Regions from separate parts of the Streptomyces sp. NPDC001904 genome, predicted to be linked through region 3. Evidence: riboswitches for the same ligand, from Rfam matches in the RefSeq annotation. Region 3 holds a riboswitch; each other region holds the start of a gene.
The links. Region 3 has a riboswitch for cyclic di-AMP ahead of ABT127_RS22450 (C40 family peptidase). Riboswitches for the same ligand answer to the same signal wherever they lie in the genome.
Positions count from the first base shown of each region.

Region 1: it holds a riboswitch for cyclic di-AMP, as region 3 does, so the genes downstream of both, ABT127_RS13095 (C40 family peptidase) here and ABT127_RS22450 (C40 family peptidase) in region 3, are expected to answer to the same signal.
Region 2: it holds a riboswitch for cyclic di-AMP, as region 3 does, so the genes downstream of both, ABT127_RS16630 (M23 family metallopeptidase) here and ABT127_RS22450 (C40 family peptidase) in region 3, are expected to answer to the same signal.

Region 1 is NZ_JBEOYI010000006.1:360,452-365,548, reverse strand. Features, by position in the region: gene ABT127_RS13120 (8-amino-7-oxononanoate synthase) at 1-903, shown strand, start outside; gene ABT127_RS13115 (DUF397 domain-containing protein) at 887-1,111, opposite strand; gene ABT127_RS13110 (helix-turn-helix domain-containing protein) at 1,171-2,022, opposite strand; gene ABT127_RS13105 (ATP-binding protein) at 2,308-2,766, shown strand; gene ABT127_RS13100 (DUF6328 family protein) at 2,774-3,265, opposite strand; gene ABT127_RS13095 (C40 family peptidase) at 3,353-3,826, opposite strand; cyclic di-AMP (ydaO/yuaA leader) riboswitch at 3,830-3,953, opposite strand; gene ABT127_RS13090 (hypothetical protein) at 4,366-4,674, opposite strand; gene ABT127_RS13085 (ATP-dependent Clp protease proteolytic subunit) at 4,682-5,097, opposite strand, start outside.
Region 2 is NZ_JBEOYI010000008.1:331,234-336,330, forward strand. Features, by position in the region: gene ABT127_RS16610 (TSUP family transporter) at 1-162, shown strand, start outside; gene ABT127_RS16615 (alginate lyase family protein) at 309-1,523, shown strand; tRNA gene ABT127_RS16620 (tRNA-Met) at 1,571-1,644, shown strand; gene ABT127_RS16625 (PP2C family protein-serine/threonine phosphatase) at 1,802-2,911, shown strand; cyclic di-AMP (ydaO/yuaA leader) riboswitch at 3,127-3,263, shown strand; gene ABT127_RS16630 (M23 family metallopeptidase) at 3,275-4,315, shown strand; gene ABT127_RS16635 (aldo/keto reductase) at 4,460-5,097, shown strand, end outside.
Region 3 is NZ_JBEOYI010000014.1:30,333-35,429, reverse strand. Features, by position in the region: gene ABT127_RS22455 (hypothetical protein) at 1-326, shown strand, start outside; gene ABT127_RS22450 (C40 family peptidase) at 331-1,524, opposite strand; cyclic di-AMP (ydaO/yuaA leader) riboswitch at 1,533-1,700, opposite strand; gene pcrA (DNA helicase PcrA) at 2,033-4,531, shown strand; gene ABT127_RS22440 (M23 family metallopeptidase) at 4,553-5,097, opposite strand, start outside.

The DNA.
Region 1 (5,097 bases), on a different contig from region 3:
GCCGGGTTCTGCGGCTTCGAGGCCGCGCTCGTGCTGTCGTCCGGCTACGCGGCGAACCTCGCGGCCGTCACGGCGCTCGCCCCGCAGGGCTCGCTGATCGTCTCCGACGCGGCCAATCACGCCTCCCTGATCGACGGCTGCCGACTGGCCCGCGCCACCACCCGCGTCGTACCGCACGCCGATCCCGAGGCCGTCCGCGCGGCACTCGGCACGCACGACGGCCCGGCTCTGGTGGTCAGCGACACCGTCTTCTCGGTGGACGGGGACCGCGCGCCGCTCACCGAACTGAGTTCCGTGGCACAGGAGTTCGGGGCCGGTCTGATCGTCGACGACGCGCACGGGCTCGGTGTCCTCGGGGCGGGCGGGCGCGGCGCCCCGTACGCGGCGGGTCTCGCGGGCGACCCCGGGACCGTCGCCACCGTGACCCTCTCGAAGTCGTTCGGCAGCCAGGGCGGCGCGGTCCTCGGACCGGCACCGGTCATCGAGCACCTCGTCAATGCGGCGCGTACGTTCATCTTCGACACCGGCCTCGCGCCGGCCGCCGCCGGTGCCGCGCTCGCGGCACTGCGACTGCTGCGCCGCGAACCCCGGCGGGCGACACGGGCCCGCGAGGTCGCGGCGACGCTGCATCAACTCCTCACCGATGAGGGCCTGTCGGCCGTTCGCCCGGAGGCGGCGGTGGTCTCGGTGCGCGCACCCTCGCCCGACGAGGCGGTGCGCTGGGCCGCGGCCTGCCGGGCGGCGGGACTGGCGGTGGGCTGTTTCCGTCCGCCCTCGGTGCCGGACGGTGTCTCACGGTTGCGGCTGACCGCCCGCGCCGACCTCACCGACGAGCAACTCGCCGAGGCGGTGCGGGTGATCAGTCGAACGGCTCCCCGGGGCGCGGTCAGCGCAGGGAGCTGAGGAACCCTTCCCAGGCGGAAGGCGCGAACAGCACGGCGGGTCCCGCCGTGTCCTTGGAGTCGCGGACGGCCAAGAGGCCGGCCGTGGACCCCGAAGGCAAGGGGGCCGTCTCGACGCAGTTGTTGGCGCCTGTGCTGTAGCTGCTGCGCCGCCACCGCGCGCCGTTCAGCGACATGCTGTCGGAAACGTACCGAGGCAGTGCATTCATGGTGCCTCCCTGACGCAGTGCCGGAGCGTGACGGAGCGTCGGCGGCCCCGCACACCCGGCTATCCGGCGATCTGTGCGATGAACTCGAGCGAGTCCTCGGGCGAAAGAGCGTGTCCTTCAAGAGCTTCAAAGGCGTCCGTGTACGCCTTGAGGTCTTCTTTCCGCTCGAGGTAGAGACTACTCGTCAAATGGTCGAGAACAACCACATCCAGATCAGTTGTGTTCGGAAATGAGAACACAACGAAAGGCCCGGTGATACCGAGGTGCCCACCTGCTGAGAAGGGAAGCACCTGAATCCGGACATGCGGCAGCCTGGCCACCTCGGCCAAATGTGCCAATTGCCTTTGCAGAATGTCTTTTCCGCCCACTTCGCGACGGAGTACCGCCTCGTCGAGGATGGCCGTCAACTGAAGGGGCGTCTGCGAACGCAGCACCTCCTGTCGCGCGAGACGCACTTCCACCAGTGCCTCGATGTGCCCCTCGGACATGCCGCCGAGAACGGATCGCGTCACCGCGTAGGCGTACTCCGGCGTCTGCAGCAGCCCCGGCACGACGGTGTTCTCCAGCGTCCAGATCCGGCATGCCTGTGACTCCAGGCTGATGAAGTCGCGGTACGCGGGCGGCAGCAGACCGCGGTACGCGTGCCACCAGTGGTGCCCGCCGACATCCTCCGCCCCCGCCAACGCCACCACGAGCTGACGTAGTTGGGGGTCCTTCGCGTCGAAGGCGTCGAGCAGACGGAGTACGTCCGACGCCTTCACGCCGCTGCGTCCTGTCTCGATCCGGCTCACCTTGGACTGGTGCCATCCGACGAGTCGCGCGGCCTCACCACTGGTGAGCCCGGCGCCCACGCGCAGCGCGCGCAGTTCGGCACCCAGTTTGCGGCGACGTACCACGGGACCGTACTTCATGCTGACTCCTCTGCCCTTCGGGCCGCGCGGCCGCTCTCCCTCCCGGCCCGTGCGGGGACGGCTCCTGAGCAGACGGTAGAGGAACCGGCGTGCGCTCGCCCAAATACGGTCTACCGTCGCAGAGTTCACCGCTTCGGGCGACAGATATATGCATATCTTGGGGGATCGCCACCCTGGAAGCGCATCCAAGTGGCACGCTGGCGCGAAGCAGTAGCCGGGGCCGGTGAAGTGATGCATCCGCGGCGGGCGGTCGAGCGGCCCCGGCAGGAAAGGGACGACTTCGCCATGGCAGACCACCAGGAAGCATCCGTCACACTGCCGAGCGATCCCGCGTCGGTCTCCACGGCCCGGAGGTACGTGAGCAACGTGCTGACGGAGTGGGGCATGCCGGGAGACGGTGACACGGCCGACACGGTCCGGCTGATCGTTTCCGAACTCGCGACGAACGCGGTGCAGCACACCCGCGGCCTGTCGCCCACCTTCACCGTCGAGCTGGAACTGGAGCGGGACGAGCGGCTGCGGATCGGCGTGACCGACAGCCACCCCCGCTATCCCAAGCGGCTGCCCGCCGCGGTGCAGCAGGACAACGGACGGGGCATGGTCATCATCCGCTGTCTGACGGCGGAGTGCGGCGGCAGACTCTCGGTCTGCCCGACCCCCGAGGGCGGCAAGACGGTGTGGATCGCGCTGCCCTGGAGAAGCGCCCTGGCCGGCGGAGACCCCCACCCGGCCCCGATCGGCTGAGCGCCGGTCAGCCGGACCCCTCCTCGCCCGCGGGCCGCCCGGCCAGCGAGCGGCGGAGCACCCCGGGCAGCACGCCCCACAGGCCCGCGCACACCAGGAACGTTCCTGCGCCCGCGGCGATGCCGCCGCCCCGGCCGACCGTCACATCGACCACCAGCAGCACCGAACCCGTGAGCGCGAGGGAGAGGGCGGCCATGCCGCACGCGGCGAGCCGTGACGAGACCCGGACGATCCGGGTCTTCGCCCCCAACTGGAACAGCACCCGGTGCACCGCGGCGGGCGCCATCAGCAGTGCGGCCGCGACGACCGCGAGGAGCAGCGTCGTCACATAGGTGGCGCGCTGCACCGAGTCGAGCGTGGGAAAGCGCTGCGTGAACGCGAGGGTGAGCAGAAAGGCGAACAGGAACTGCACGCCGGTCTGGGTGACCCGGAGCTCCTGCAGCAGCTCGCCGAAGTTCCGGTCGGCCCGCTGCAGCGGCGTCTCGTTCCGTTCGTCCATGCGGTGCGCGTACCCCTTCCGGCCGATCGAGGCATGGTGGCGGGCCTGGCGCCCGGCCCGTCACCACATCCTGGCCGAGGGCGAGCGTCAGCGCACTCGGCCGTACCAGACGCTCTTGGTCCAGATCTTCTGCAGGCGCACCACGTCCCCGGTCTTCGGGGAGTGCCAGATGCGTCCCTTACCGGCGTAGATGCCGACGTGGTAGACGCTCCGGCCGGAGTGGAAGAACACCAGGTCGCCCCGCTTGCGCTGGGACCCGGACACATGGCGGGTCTTGTTGTACTGCTGCGCGGCGGTGCGGGGCAGCTTCTTGCCCGCTCGCTTGAACGAGTACAGCGTGAGCCCCGAGCAGTCGAACCGGTGCGGGCCGGTGGCGCCCCACTTGTACGGCGCCCCCTTCTTCGAGGCCGCGACCTGGAGAGCCTTGGACGAGGCCACGGCCGCCGACGCCTCGGGCGCGGCGCCGGGGACCAGCAGCCCGGCGCTCGCGACGGCGAGGGTCAGGGCCGAGGCGGTGCCGGCCCGGGTCAGCAGCGAGGGGACACGATTGAGCGCGGACATGCGCAACCCTTCGTCAGCCGCCTGCGAAGGATGACCTGTCGGGTTCGGGCTGGCGAAGATGCCCGGCCGCTGGACGCGGCTTCACCCCAAGGACTGCTCGCAGCGGTTGCTGCGGCGGCCCGTCGTGCCTGGGTCCTCCACTCCTGCCGATCCACTCCTGTCGACCTGACATCCGGGCGGCGGCAGGACTCGGCGTCCGCACGGACCGCCCCGCCGCGGCGGCGGGGGCTTGTCGTCGGAGGGATCTTGACCCACCTCTGCGGTGAAAACCGAGCTGAACCGGCGGTAAGTGAGGCTCCTCACGCTTGACCCGTTCAGGTGGACAGTGCGGCTTTCGGGGCCCGGCGGCCATGCTCGACCATGCCCGCACCAGGCACGGAACCGGAAATTCCGGTGTCGGCCTACCGCCGTCGCGCAACTCTTGCGGTCTCCAGCGTCTACTCATATCTACGCCATCCGGCGGTACCCCATCTGGCCCGTTTCGCCGCGGCCGCGGACGACGTGGCCGCCGAGGGGCGTCCGGCGACTCCAACTGACTGTCAGGTGGCGTTTTCTGGCGGCAAGGTGACTGCCTTCGTTCGTCTCTCGCCGTCCAGGACGCGCAGCGCCCGCGCCAGGGTCTCCGCGTGCACCCGGCTCTCGCCCCGCTGGTGCATCAGGGCCAGGGCGTCCCGGAGCGCCACCGCCCGGGCGACGAGCGCCTGGGCCGCCCGCAGGCCCCGGTAGGTGTCGTCGCCGCGCGCCGGGTTGATCCGCGCCAGCAGATCGACGACGGCCAGATAGCCGTCCACCAGCTCGCACTCGGCGCGGGTCAGCGCGGGCAGCGGCGGCAGTTCGGGCGGATACACGGCCGCCTCACCTCGCGCCGGGTGCGCCGTGCGTGGTCTTGCGGCTCTGCAGCACGTGGTCGACCAGGCCGTAGTCCAGGGCCTGGTGGGCCGTGAGGACGGTGTCCCGCTCGATGTCCGCGCTGATCCGCTCCGTCGGCCGGCCCGAGTGGTGCGCGAGCAGTTTCTCCAACCGTGCCCGCGTACGCGCCATTTCACGGGCCTGGATCTCCAGGTCGGTGGGCTGCCCCTGGGCCGGCTCGGGCAGCGCGGGCTGATCGAGCACCACCCGCGACCCGGGAAGCATCATCCGCTTGCCCGGCGCACCGGCGGCCAGGAGCACCGCGGCGACGGACGCGGCCTGCCCCAGACAGGTCGTCGCCACCTCGCAACTGACGTACCGCATCGTGTCGTAGATCGCCGTCATGGCACTGAACGAGCCGC
Region 2 (5,097 bases), on a different contig from region 3:
GCGCGGGAGTGGGGCGTGGCGGGCGGGGCGTTGTTCGCGGGTGCGCTGGTGGGACGGGCGTTGGCCGGGCGGGTGCCGGAGCGCGGGATGCGGGGGCTTGTTCTGGGGCTGGCCCTGGCGGGCGGGGTGGTCGCCCTGGGGAAGGGGGTGTGGGGGTTGTAGGGCGGGTGCGGGCCGGTCGCGCCCCCCGGCGGAGCCGCCGATGGAGATGCGCAACGCGCGCGATCTCCATCGGCTCAACAGATACTGCGGGCTCGTGGCGCAGGGGTCAGGCTGCCAGTGACCGAACCTGAGGCCGGAGGTAGGGCATGGCAGCGGCGAGACGCCTTCTTCTGGGGGGCCTGCTCCCCCTCGTCACGATCGTGGCGGCGGGCTGCGGCTCGGCGCCCGCCGACAGCGGCGCGCAGGCCGTCTCCGCGCCCCGGGCCGCCGGCGGGGCCTTCACCCACCCCGGTGTCCTCGTCGGCAAGGACCAGCTGACGGCCGCCCGCGACCACGTGGCCCGCAAAGAAGAGCCGTGGCTGTCGGCGTACCGGGAGATGAGCCGCAGCAAGTACGCCGCGCTCGACTACACGCCCAAGGCGTACGAGACCGTGGAGTGCCCGCCCGACACCCGCCCGGGGCAGGGCTGCGTCGAGGAGCGCGAGGACGCCATCGCCGCGTACACCCAGGCCCTGCTGTGGAACATCACCCGGGACAAGGCCCACGCCGAGAAGGCCGTGGAGATCATGGACGCCTGGTCGGACAAGGTGAAGCGGCACACGGAGGGCAACGCCGGACTCCAGACCGCCTGGGCCGGCAGCTCCTGGGCCAAGGCCGCCGAGCTGACGCAGTACACGTACGACGGCTGGCCCGACGGGCAGGAGCTGAAGTTCCAGCGGATGCTGCGCGAGGTGTACCTGCCCGTGGTGCAGCCCGGGTCCGCCGACTTCAACGGCAACTGGGACCTGGTCATGGCCGACGCCACCATGAACATGGCCGTCTACCTCAACGACCACAGCGCCTTCGACAAGGCCGTGCACCACTTCCGCGCGCGCGTGCCCGCCTACTTCTACCTCTCCTCCGACGGTCCGCTGCCGGTCGAGCCCGAGGGCAGCGGCATCGACACCCCGGCCAAGCTCCAGACGTACTGGTTCGGGCAGACCACCTTCAAGGACGGCCTCGCCCAGGAGACCTGCCGCAACTTCAAGCACGCCAGCTACTCGCTGGCCGCCACCTCGCACATCGCCGAGACCGCCTGGCACCAGGGCGTCGACCTGTACGGCGAGGTGAAGGACCGGCTGCGGGCCGCGCTGGAGTTCCACTCCAAGTACCAGCTCGGCGCCGCCGCCCCGTCCTGGCTGTGCGGCGGCAAGGTGCAGCGGGACATGGGGCCCGACACCGAGGTCGGCCTCAGCCACCTGCGCGGCCGTCTCAAGATGGACCTCCCGCAGACCGAGAAGCTGACCCGCAAGGAGCGGCCCGAGGGCACCGACGACCTCTTCGTGGCCTGGGAAACCCTGACCCACGCGACCGCCGCCTGACGGATTCGCGTTCTGCCGCCCTCATGACGTAGAGTCGGGTTCACCGACGCGGGGTGGAGCAGCTCGGTAGCTCGCTGGGCTCATAACCCAGAGGTCGCAGGTTCAAATCCTGTCCCCGCTACTGAAGGCCGAGGCCGGAATCTCATCGAGATTCCGGCCTCGGTCGTTTCCGCGCGTCCGCCACCCGTACGGACCACACCAGGTCGCCGCCGCCGCGCTCCCCGGGAACCCTTGACGAGACGCCGGAAACCGGGCGCGGACGTGTCAGGAGACGAGCGGTGGGGAAGCGCGGAGGACGGCACAGATCGGTCGCGGACAGCAGCGGTACGCGGTGGTTCCTGCGGGCGCTGCCGGTCCTGCTGATCCTGGGCGGCGCCTGCTACGAGTACGTCACCCCCTCCGGCTTCTCCGGGGCCCCGCTGTTCAGCGCGGCGCCCCTGGTCACCGCCCCGTTCTTCTCGCTGCGCAGCACGGTCCTGGCCGGGCTCGGGTCGGTCCTCGCGATCCTCGTCGTCCACTTCAGGTACACCCAGCGGGTCGGCACCGACATCGTCACCGAGATGGCCACCGTGGCCACCGTCTGCGTGCTCGCCTGCTTCATCAACCAGATCGTGCGGCGCAGCAACGAACAGCTGGACTCCGCCCGGCGGATCGCCCAGGCCGCCCAGTTCGCCGTTCTGCCCGAACCGGCCGACCGGATCGGCGGCCTCGCCATCGCCGCACGCTACGAGGCCGCGCAGGCCGGCGCCTTCATCGGCGGTGATCTGTACGCCGTCCAGGACACTCCGCACGGCGTGCGCATCGTCGTCGGGGACGTGCGCGGCAAGGGCATGGGCGCGGTCTCCGCCGTCGCCGTCGTCATCGGGGCGTTCCGGGAGGCCGCCGAGCAGGAGGGCAGCCTGGAGGCGGTCGCCCTGCGCCTGGAGCGGGCGCTGGCCCGCGAGGGCACCCGGCGCGACGGCATCGACGACTTCGAGGGCTTCACCACCGCCGTGCTCGCCGAGATCCCGCACGGCGAGCAGCGCGTCCGCATCGTCAACCGCGGCCACCCCGAGCCGATCCTGCTGCTCGGCGACGGCACGGTCCGGACGATCCCCGTCGTCGACGGCGTGGGCGCGCTGCCGCTCGGGATGGGCGAGCTCGGCTCCTGGCCGGACCGGGTCGCCGAGGCCGAGTTCCCCGGCGGGGCCACGCTGCTGCTCTACACCGACGGGCTCTCCGAGGCGCGCGACGCCGCGGGCGTCTTCTACGATCCGGCGGCCCGGCTGTCCGGGCGGATCTTCCCCGGGCCGGAGGAGCTGCTCCTCTCCCTCGCCGCGGAGGTGCGCGCGCACACCGGTGGCGGCGCTACGGACGACATGGCTCTGCTCGCGGTGCGGCGGCCGTGACTCTCCGCAGACGCTGCCGATAACAATTGACGAACCGTCAGAACAGTGGCCGGTTCACACCGCCGGTCAAGTCGCCCCTTTCCGGCCGGTCCTGACCCGATAAATCCCGGCCCAGGACGTGAACGATCAGTAGGAACAGCTTGGAATTACTGTCTGCTGTCTATTAACGTTCGATAACGCAGCGCGGTCGTCCCAGCCGTCACCAGCGACGGCTCCGCGCGCACGCGCTTAATCCCGCAAGGGAGCCGGGGAACCACCAACTTGGGGTGAATCGGGCATCTTTGGGTGCTCGTAGGAGACCTTCCTGCTCCGAACCCGTCAGCTAACCCGGTAGGCGAGAAGGAAGGAAAGGAGAGCGCCCCCGTGGCGTCGAACCGGCCTGCCCCCGAGTTCTCCTCAGTGAAGGATCCGTCGACCGACGCGTTCGGCCCCCAGCCCGAGAGCTGGGAGGAGTGGAACCCCACCGAGGAGTCCGTCCGCCCCGTCCGCGGCAGGCACCGCGTGGCCCGGCAGCGCGGAGGTCTCGCGCGCAGCTCCACCGTTCTCGGCGTCGGCGTGATCGCCGCCGTCGGCGCGGGCGGCATCGCCACCGCGCAGGGCGGCAAGCCCGCCGTCCACATCTCCATGCCCGACCTGTCCGCCGTCAAGGACTCGCTGCCCGAGGCCACGTCGCTGCCCGGTGTCGGCGCGCTCATATCCGACGGCTCCGAAGGCGCTGACGGCTCCGACGCCACCGCCGCCCCGCTCACCACGGTCGGCAGCGGGACGTCCGACGCGGGCGAGGCGCTGCGCACCCGGATCCTGGCCCAGGCCGAGACCCAGCAGGACGCCGCCGACGCCGCCGCCAAGCAGGCCGCCGAGCAGGCCGCCGCCGAGCAGGCCGCCGACGAGGCCGTCGCCAAGAAGGCGGAGGCCGACAAGAAGGCCGCCGCCGAGAAGAAGAAGGCGGAGGAGGAGGCCAAGAAGAAGGCCGAGGCCGAGCGCCTCGCCAAGCTGGCCAAGAGCTACAAGCTCCCCGTCGCCTCCTACACGATCACCGGCACCTTCGGGCAGCCCGGCGCCATGTGGTCCTCCGGCTACCACACGGGCCTGGACTTCGCCGCTTCCACGGGTACCCCGATCTACGCCGTCCACTCCGGCACCGTCACGGAGGCCGGCTGGGCGGGCGCGTACGGCTACCGCACGATCATCACCCTCGACGACGGCACCGAGCTGTGGTTCTGCCACCAGTCGTCGATCAACGTCAGCGCCGGCCAGAAGGTCTCCACCGGCGATGTCATCGGCCGCGTGGGCGCCACGGGCAATGTCACCGGACCCCACCTCCACCTGGAGGTCCACCCCGGCGGGGACGCCACCGGCATCGACCCGGCCGCATGGCTGCGCGAGCGCGGCCTGACCCCCTGAGCAGCCGGTTCGTCCGCGTTCTCTGAACTCCGGCGGTCCTGGCGGCAACCCCCCGACGCCAGGGCCGCCGGTTTTGCCTGTCCTTGAAGCGCGTACCGCCCGGATCATGGAATGCCGTGCTCCGGAAGGGCGTTGAAACAGGGCATGACTTCTTCTGTTCTGCGCCCCCTCGGCTCCTCCGGCCTCGACGTCTTCCCGCTCTGCCTCGGCGGCAATGTGTTCGGCTTCACCGCCGACGAGGCCAGCAGCTTCGAGGTGCTCGACGCCTACGTCGCGGGCGGCGGCAACTTCATCGACACCGCCGACTCCTACTCGGCCTGGGCGCCGGGCAACAAGGGCGGTGAGTCCGAGACCCTCATCGGCCGGTGGGCCAAGGCCCGCGGCCGGCGCGACGACGTCGTCATCGCCACCAAGGTAGGCCGCCACCCCGACTTCCCCGGCCTGCGCGGCGACAACATCAAGGCCGCCGCCGACGCCTCGCTGCGCCGCCTCGACACCGACTACATCGACCTCTACTACACGCACTTCGACGACGACGAGACCATCCCGGTCGAGGAGATCATCGGCGCGCTCGACGAGCTGGTGAAGGCCGGCAAGGTACGGCACATCGCCGTCTCCAACATCTCGCCGGAGCGGCTGCGGGAGTCCCTGGACTTCTCCGACCGCGAGGGACTCGCCCGCTACGTGGCCATCCAGCCGCACTACAACCTCGTCTCGCGCGACACCTACGAGGGCGAGCGACAGGACATCGCCTCGCGCGCGGGCCTGGGCGCAGCCCCGTA
Region 3 (5,097 bases):
GCCTGCACATCATCGGCATCGCCTCGCTGCTCGGCGGCTTCCTCACGCAGATGTCCGCGATGGGCAAGGGCACGGCCCGCTTCAACAAGGCGATGCTGCACGGCGCCCTGACCATGCTGGTGACCGGTGTCGCGCTGGTCGGCCTCAATCAGGCGGACGACAACACCGTCAACAACATCAAGATCGGCGTGAAGCTGGCGATCCTGATCGTGATCCTCGGCATCGTCTACGTGAAGCGGGACGACGAGGTCGCGGAGAAGGGCCTGTTCGCGACGGTCGGCGCGCTCACCGTCGCGAACATCTTCATCGCGGTCCTGTGGACCTGACGCGTCAGGCCGGGCGCACCACGCTGTGGATCGACGAGGTGCCGTCGTAGTAGATGGACTCCTCGCGCACGTACGCGCCCGGCTTCGGGGCGTGGATCATCATCCCGTCGCCGAGGTAGAGGCCGACGTGGCTGATGTCGTCGTAGAAGAAGACCAGGTCACCGGGTTGGATGTCGGAGAGCGAGACCGTCGTGCCGACCTCCACCTGGTCCCAGGTGGTGCGCGGCAGGGTGATGCCGGCGGCCTTCCACGCGGCCTGGGTCAGCCCCGAGCAGTCGTAGGAGCCGGGGCCCGTGGCGCCCCACACGTACGGCTTGCCCTCCTGGGCCTTGGCGAAGGCGAGCGCCTGGGCGGCCTTGGCGGCGTAGCCGGACGAGGAGCCCGACGAACCCGGGGAGCCTGACTCCGAGCCCGTCGAACCGGAGCCCGCCGCGTCCTCCTGGGCCGCCTTCTCCGCGGCCTCCTTGCGCCTGGCCTCCTCCGCCTCCTTCTGCTGCCGTGCCAGCTCGGCGGCCTTCTCGCGGGCCGCCTCCTCCTTGGCCTTCGCGATCCGCGCGAGCCGCGCCTTCTCCTCGGCGGTCAGCTCGGACAGCAGCCGGCGCGCGTCCGCCAGCTTCGTCTGCACGGCCTGCTTGGAGCTCTGCAGGTCGTCCTGGGAGCCGGCGAGCTGCCGCAGGTTCTCCTGGGCCTCGGTGCGCTTCTTCGCGGTCCTGCGCTGCTCGTCCTGGAAGTCGTCGACGGCCTTCTTCTGCTCGTTCGTCATGCGGCTGAGCAACTGGTCCTGCGCGAAGTAGTCCTCGGGATCGTCGGCGAGGAACATCGTCGCGGTGTTGCTCATCCCGCCCGAGCGGTACTGCTCGGCGGCGAACCGGCCCAGCTCCTGGCGGGCCTTGTTCATCTTCTCGGTGCGCTGCGCGATGTCGTCGAGGAGCCGGTCGACCTGCCGCTTCTTGCCGGCGGTCTGCTCCTTGGCCGCGTTGTACTTCTGCGTGGCGACCTCGGCCTGGCGGTACAGGGCGTCGACCTTCTTCTGGACCTCTTCCAGGCTCGGCCGGTCCGGCTGCGCGGGCGCGGCCTGCGCGGTCTGCGAGAGCAGGGCGACAGAGGTTAGGGCGGCGGTCGTGATGCCGATCGCGGGGGTCGTGCGAAGACCGCCGGCGAGTCGGGAGCGGTTGCGCGGCTTGCGGTGCGACGCCAAGGCTGGCGACTCCTTCCGTCATCCGCCTACCGGGTTAGCTGTCGGGTTCGGGCCTACGGAAGGTTGCCCTACGGTCCGCCGCCCTGTGCTGCCGGGACGTCGAGCCGATTCACCCCAAGGTCGGTGGGTCCCCGGCTCCCTGCCTCACGGCGTACGGAACTCGGCGGGGGCTGCCCGCTCGCCGCGACGACCGCGGACGGGGGGACGGGCTGCCCGCGCAGCACCGTAGCCAACTCGTGTTGCTGCTGTGAAGGTTGATGTTCGATATGCCCGATACATTTTCGTGACCTTGGTGCGGACGGAGGACCGTAGGGGTGCCGGAGACCCCGTTCTTGATCGTTTTATCCGGCTGTGTGCCGGTGTGACGGCACGCGGTGCGGCCGCGTGATCTGCGTCATGGTCCACGGCGCGCGGAACGCGCCGCGCCCGGTCCCCGCCGGGCGGCGGAAGCCCGGAATCGCAAAGGCGGCGGCGGTGTGTCAGTGGGGCGGCCTAGACTCGTACGGCGATGAGCAGCCTCTTTGACGACAGTTTCCTGGCCAGCCTCCAGAGCGGCGCGGAGCAGCCCCCGCCGCCGCCCGAGGACCCCGCGGACGACGGCGCGCCGGAGCCGATTCCGGACGATCTGTTCGGCGGGAAGTTCGACGTGCCCCCGGCCAGGGACGCGTACTACCGGGACGGCGCCCCGCGCCCGGCGGTCGACCCGGAATCCCTCCTGGAGGGGTTGAACGAGAATCAGCGCGCGGCCGTCGTCCACGGCGGCTCGCCCCTGCTCATCGTCGCGGGCGCCGGATCCGGCAAGACCCGCGTCCTGACGCACCGCATCGCGTACCTGCTCGCCGAGCGCGGTGCCCACCCGGGCCAGATCCTCGCGATCACGTTCACGAACAAGGCCGCGGGCGAGATGAAGGAGCGCGTCGAGGCCCTGGTCGGCCCGCGGGCGAACGCGATGTGGGTGTCGACCTTCCACAGCGCGTGCGTGCGCATCCTGCGCCGCGAGAGCAAGAAGCTGGGCTTCACGTCCTCCTTCTCGATCTACGACGCGGCCGACAGCAAGCGCCTCATGGCCCTGGTCTGCCGGGACCTGGACCTGGACCCGAAGAAGTTCCCGCCGAAGTCCTTCAGCGCCAAGATCAGCAACCTGAAGAACGAGCTGATCGACGAGGAGGACTTCGCCGCCACCGCGGCCGACGGCTTCGAGAAGACCCTCGCCCAGGCCTACGCGATGTACCAGTCCCGCCTCCGCGAGGCGAACGCGCTGGACTTCGACGACCTGATCATGACGACGGTCAACCTCCTGCGCGCGTTCCCGGACGTCGCGGAGCACTACCACCGCCGCTTCCGCCACGTCATGGTCGACGAGTACCAGGACACCAACCACGCGCAGTACGCGCTGGTGAAGGAGCTGGTGGGCCCGGCGGACGGCGAGGGCGCCGACCCGGCCGAGCTGTGCGTCGTCGGCGACGCCGACCAGTCGATCTACGCCTTCCGCGGCGCCACGATCCGCAACATCCTCGACTTCGAGGAGGACTATCCGAACGCGACGACGATCATGCTGGAGCAGAACTACCGCTCCACGCAGACGATCCTCTCGGCGGCCAACGCGGTCATCGAGCGCAACGAGTCCCGTCGCCCGAAGAACCTGTGGACGAACGCGGGGGCGGGCGCCCAGATCACCGGCTACGTCGCGGACACCGAGCACGACGAGGCCCAGTTCATCGCCGACGAGATCGACCGCCTCACGGACGCGGGCGACGCCCAGGCCGGCGACGTCGCCGTCTTCTACCGGACGAACGCGCAGTCCCGTGTCTTCGAAGAGGTCTTCATCCGCGTCGGCCTGCCGTACAAGGTCGTCGGCGGTGTCCGCTTCTACGAGCGCAAGGAGGTCAGGGACGTCCTGGCCTATCTGCGGGTGCTCTCCAATCCGGAGGACTCGGTCCCGCTGCGCCGGATCCTGAACGTGCCGAAGCGCGGCATCGGCGACCGCGCCGAGGCGATGATCGACGCGCTGTCGCAGCGCGAGAAGATCTCGTTCCCGCAGGCGCTGCGCCGCGTCGACGAGGCGTACGGCATGGCGGCCCGCTCGACGAACGCGGTGAAGCGGTTCAACACGCTCATGGAGGACCTGCGCACGATCGTCGAGTCGGGCGCGGGCCCGGCGACGGTCCTGGAAGCGGTCCTGGAGCGCACCGGATACCTCGCCGAACTCCAGGCCTCCACCGACCCGCAGGACGAGACCCGCATCGAGAACCTCCAGGAACTCGCCGCCGTGGCGCTGGAGTTCGAGCAGGAGCAGGCACAGGCGTCCTCGGACGGTGAAGGTACCGAGGGTGCCGAGGCCCCGGCCTCCGGCGGGACGCTCTCCGACTTCCTGGAGCGGGTCGCCCTCGTCGCGGACTCCGACCAGATCCCCGACGAGGACGAGGACGGCAGCGGCGTCATCACCCTGATGACCCTGCACACCGCCAAGGGCCTGGAGTTCCCGGTCGTCTTCCTGACGGGCCTGGAGGACGGCGTCTTCCCGCACATGCGCTCGCTCGGCCAGGCCAAGGAGCTGGAGGAGGAGCGCCGGCTCGCCTACGTGGGCATCACGCGCGCCCGGGAGCGGCTGTATCTGACCCGTGCCTCGATGCGCAGCGCCTGGGGCCAGCCCTCGTACAACCCGCCGTCCCGGTTCCTGGAGGAGATCCCGGCCGCGCACCTGGACTGGAAGCGCACCGGCCCCTCGACCCCGGCGGCCTCGACGAAGAGCATGGGCGGCGGCATCGCGGCCTCGCTGTCCTCGTCGCGCTCGCGCTCGTCGACCCCGGCGTTCGCCACGCGCCGGGCGAACGAGAAGCCGGTGGTGTCCCTGGCGGTCGGCGACCGCGTCACGCACGACCAGTTCGGCCTGGGCACGGTGGTCGGGGTCAACGGCTCGGGGTCGAACGCGGAGGCGACGATCGACTTCGGCGACCCGAAGCCGAAGCGGCTGCTGCTGCGGTACGCGCCGGTCGAGAAGCTGTAGCGGGCGCCGGACCCCGCGGGGTTACGTCGGGTCCAGGCCGTGGCTGCGCAGCCACGGCAGCGGGTCGATCGCCGAGCCGCCGCCGGGCCGTACCTCGAAGTGCAGGTGCGGTCCGGTCGAGTTCCCGGAGTTGCCCGACCGCGCGATGACGTCCCCGGCCTTGACCGGGCCGCTCATCACGGTGTGCGCGGAGAGGTGGCAGTACCAGGTCTCGGTGCCGTCCTTGGCGGTCACTATCGCCATGTTCCCGTACGCGCTGTTCCACTGCGTCCGCACGGTGCCGTCCGTCGCGGCCATCACCGGGGTCCCGTAGCTCACGGGGAAGTCGATGCCGGAGTGCACGGACATCCAGTTGATGCCGGCCTGTCCGTAGTAGGCGCTCAGCCCGTGCTGCTTCACCGGCAGCGCGAACTTCGGGCGCGCCGCCTCCTTGCGCGCGGCCTCTTCGGCGGCCTTCTTGCGGTCCGCCTCCTGCTTGGCCTTCAGGTCGATGCGTTCCTGGGTGCGGCTCGCCCGGTCGGCGAAGTCACCGGCGTCCTGGGAGAGATCGGCGAGCTGGGTGTCCA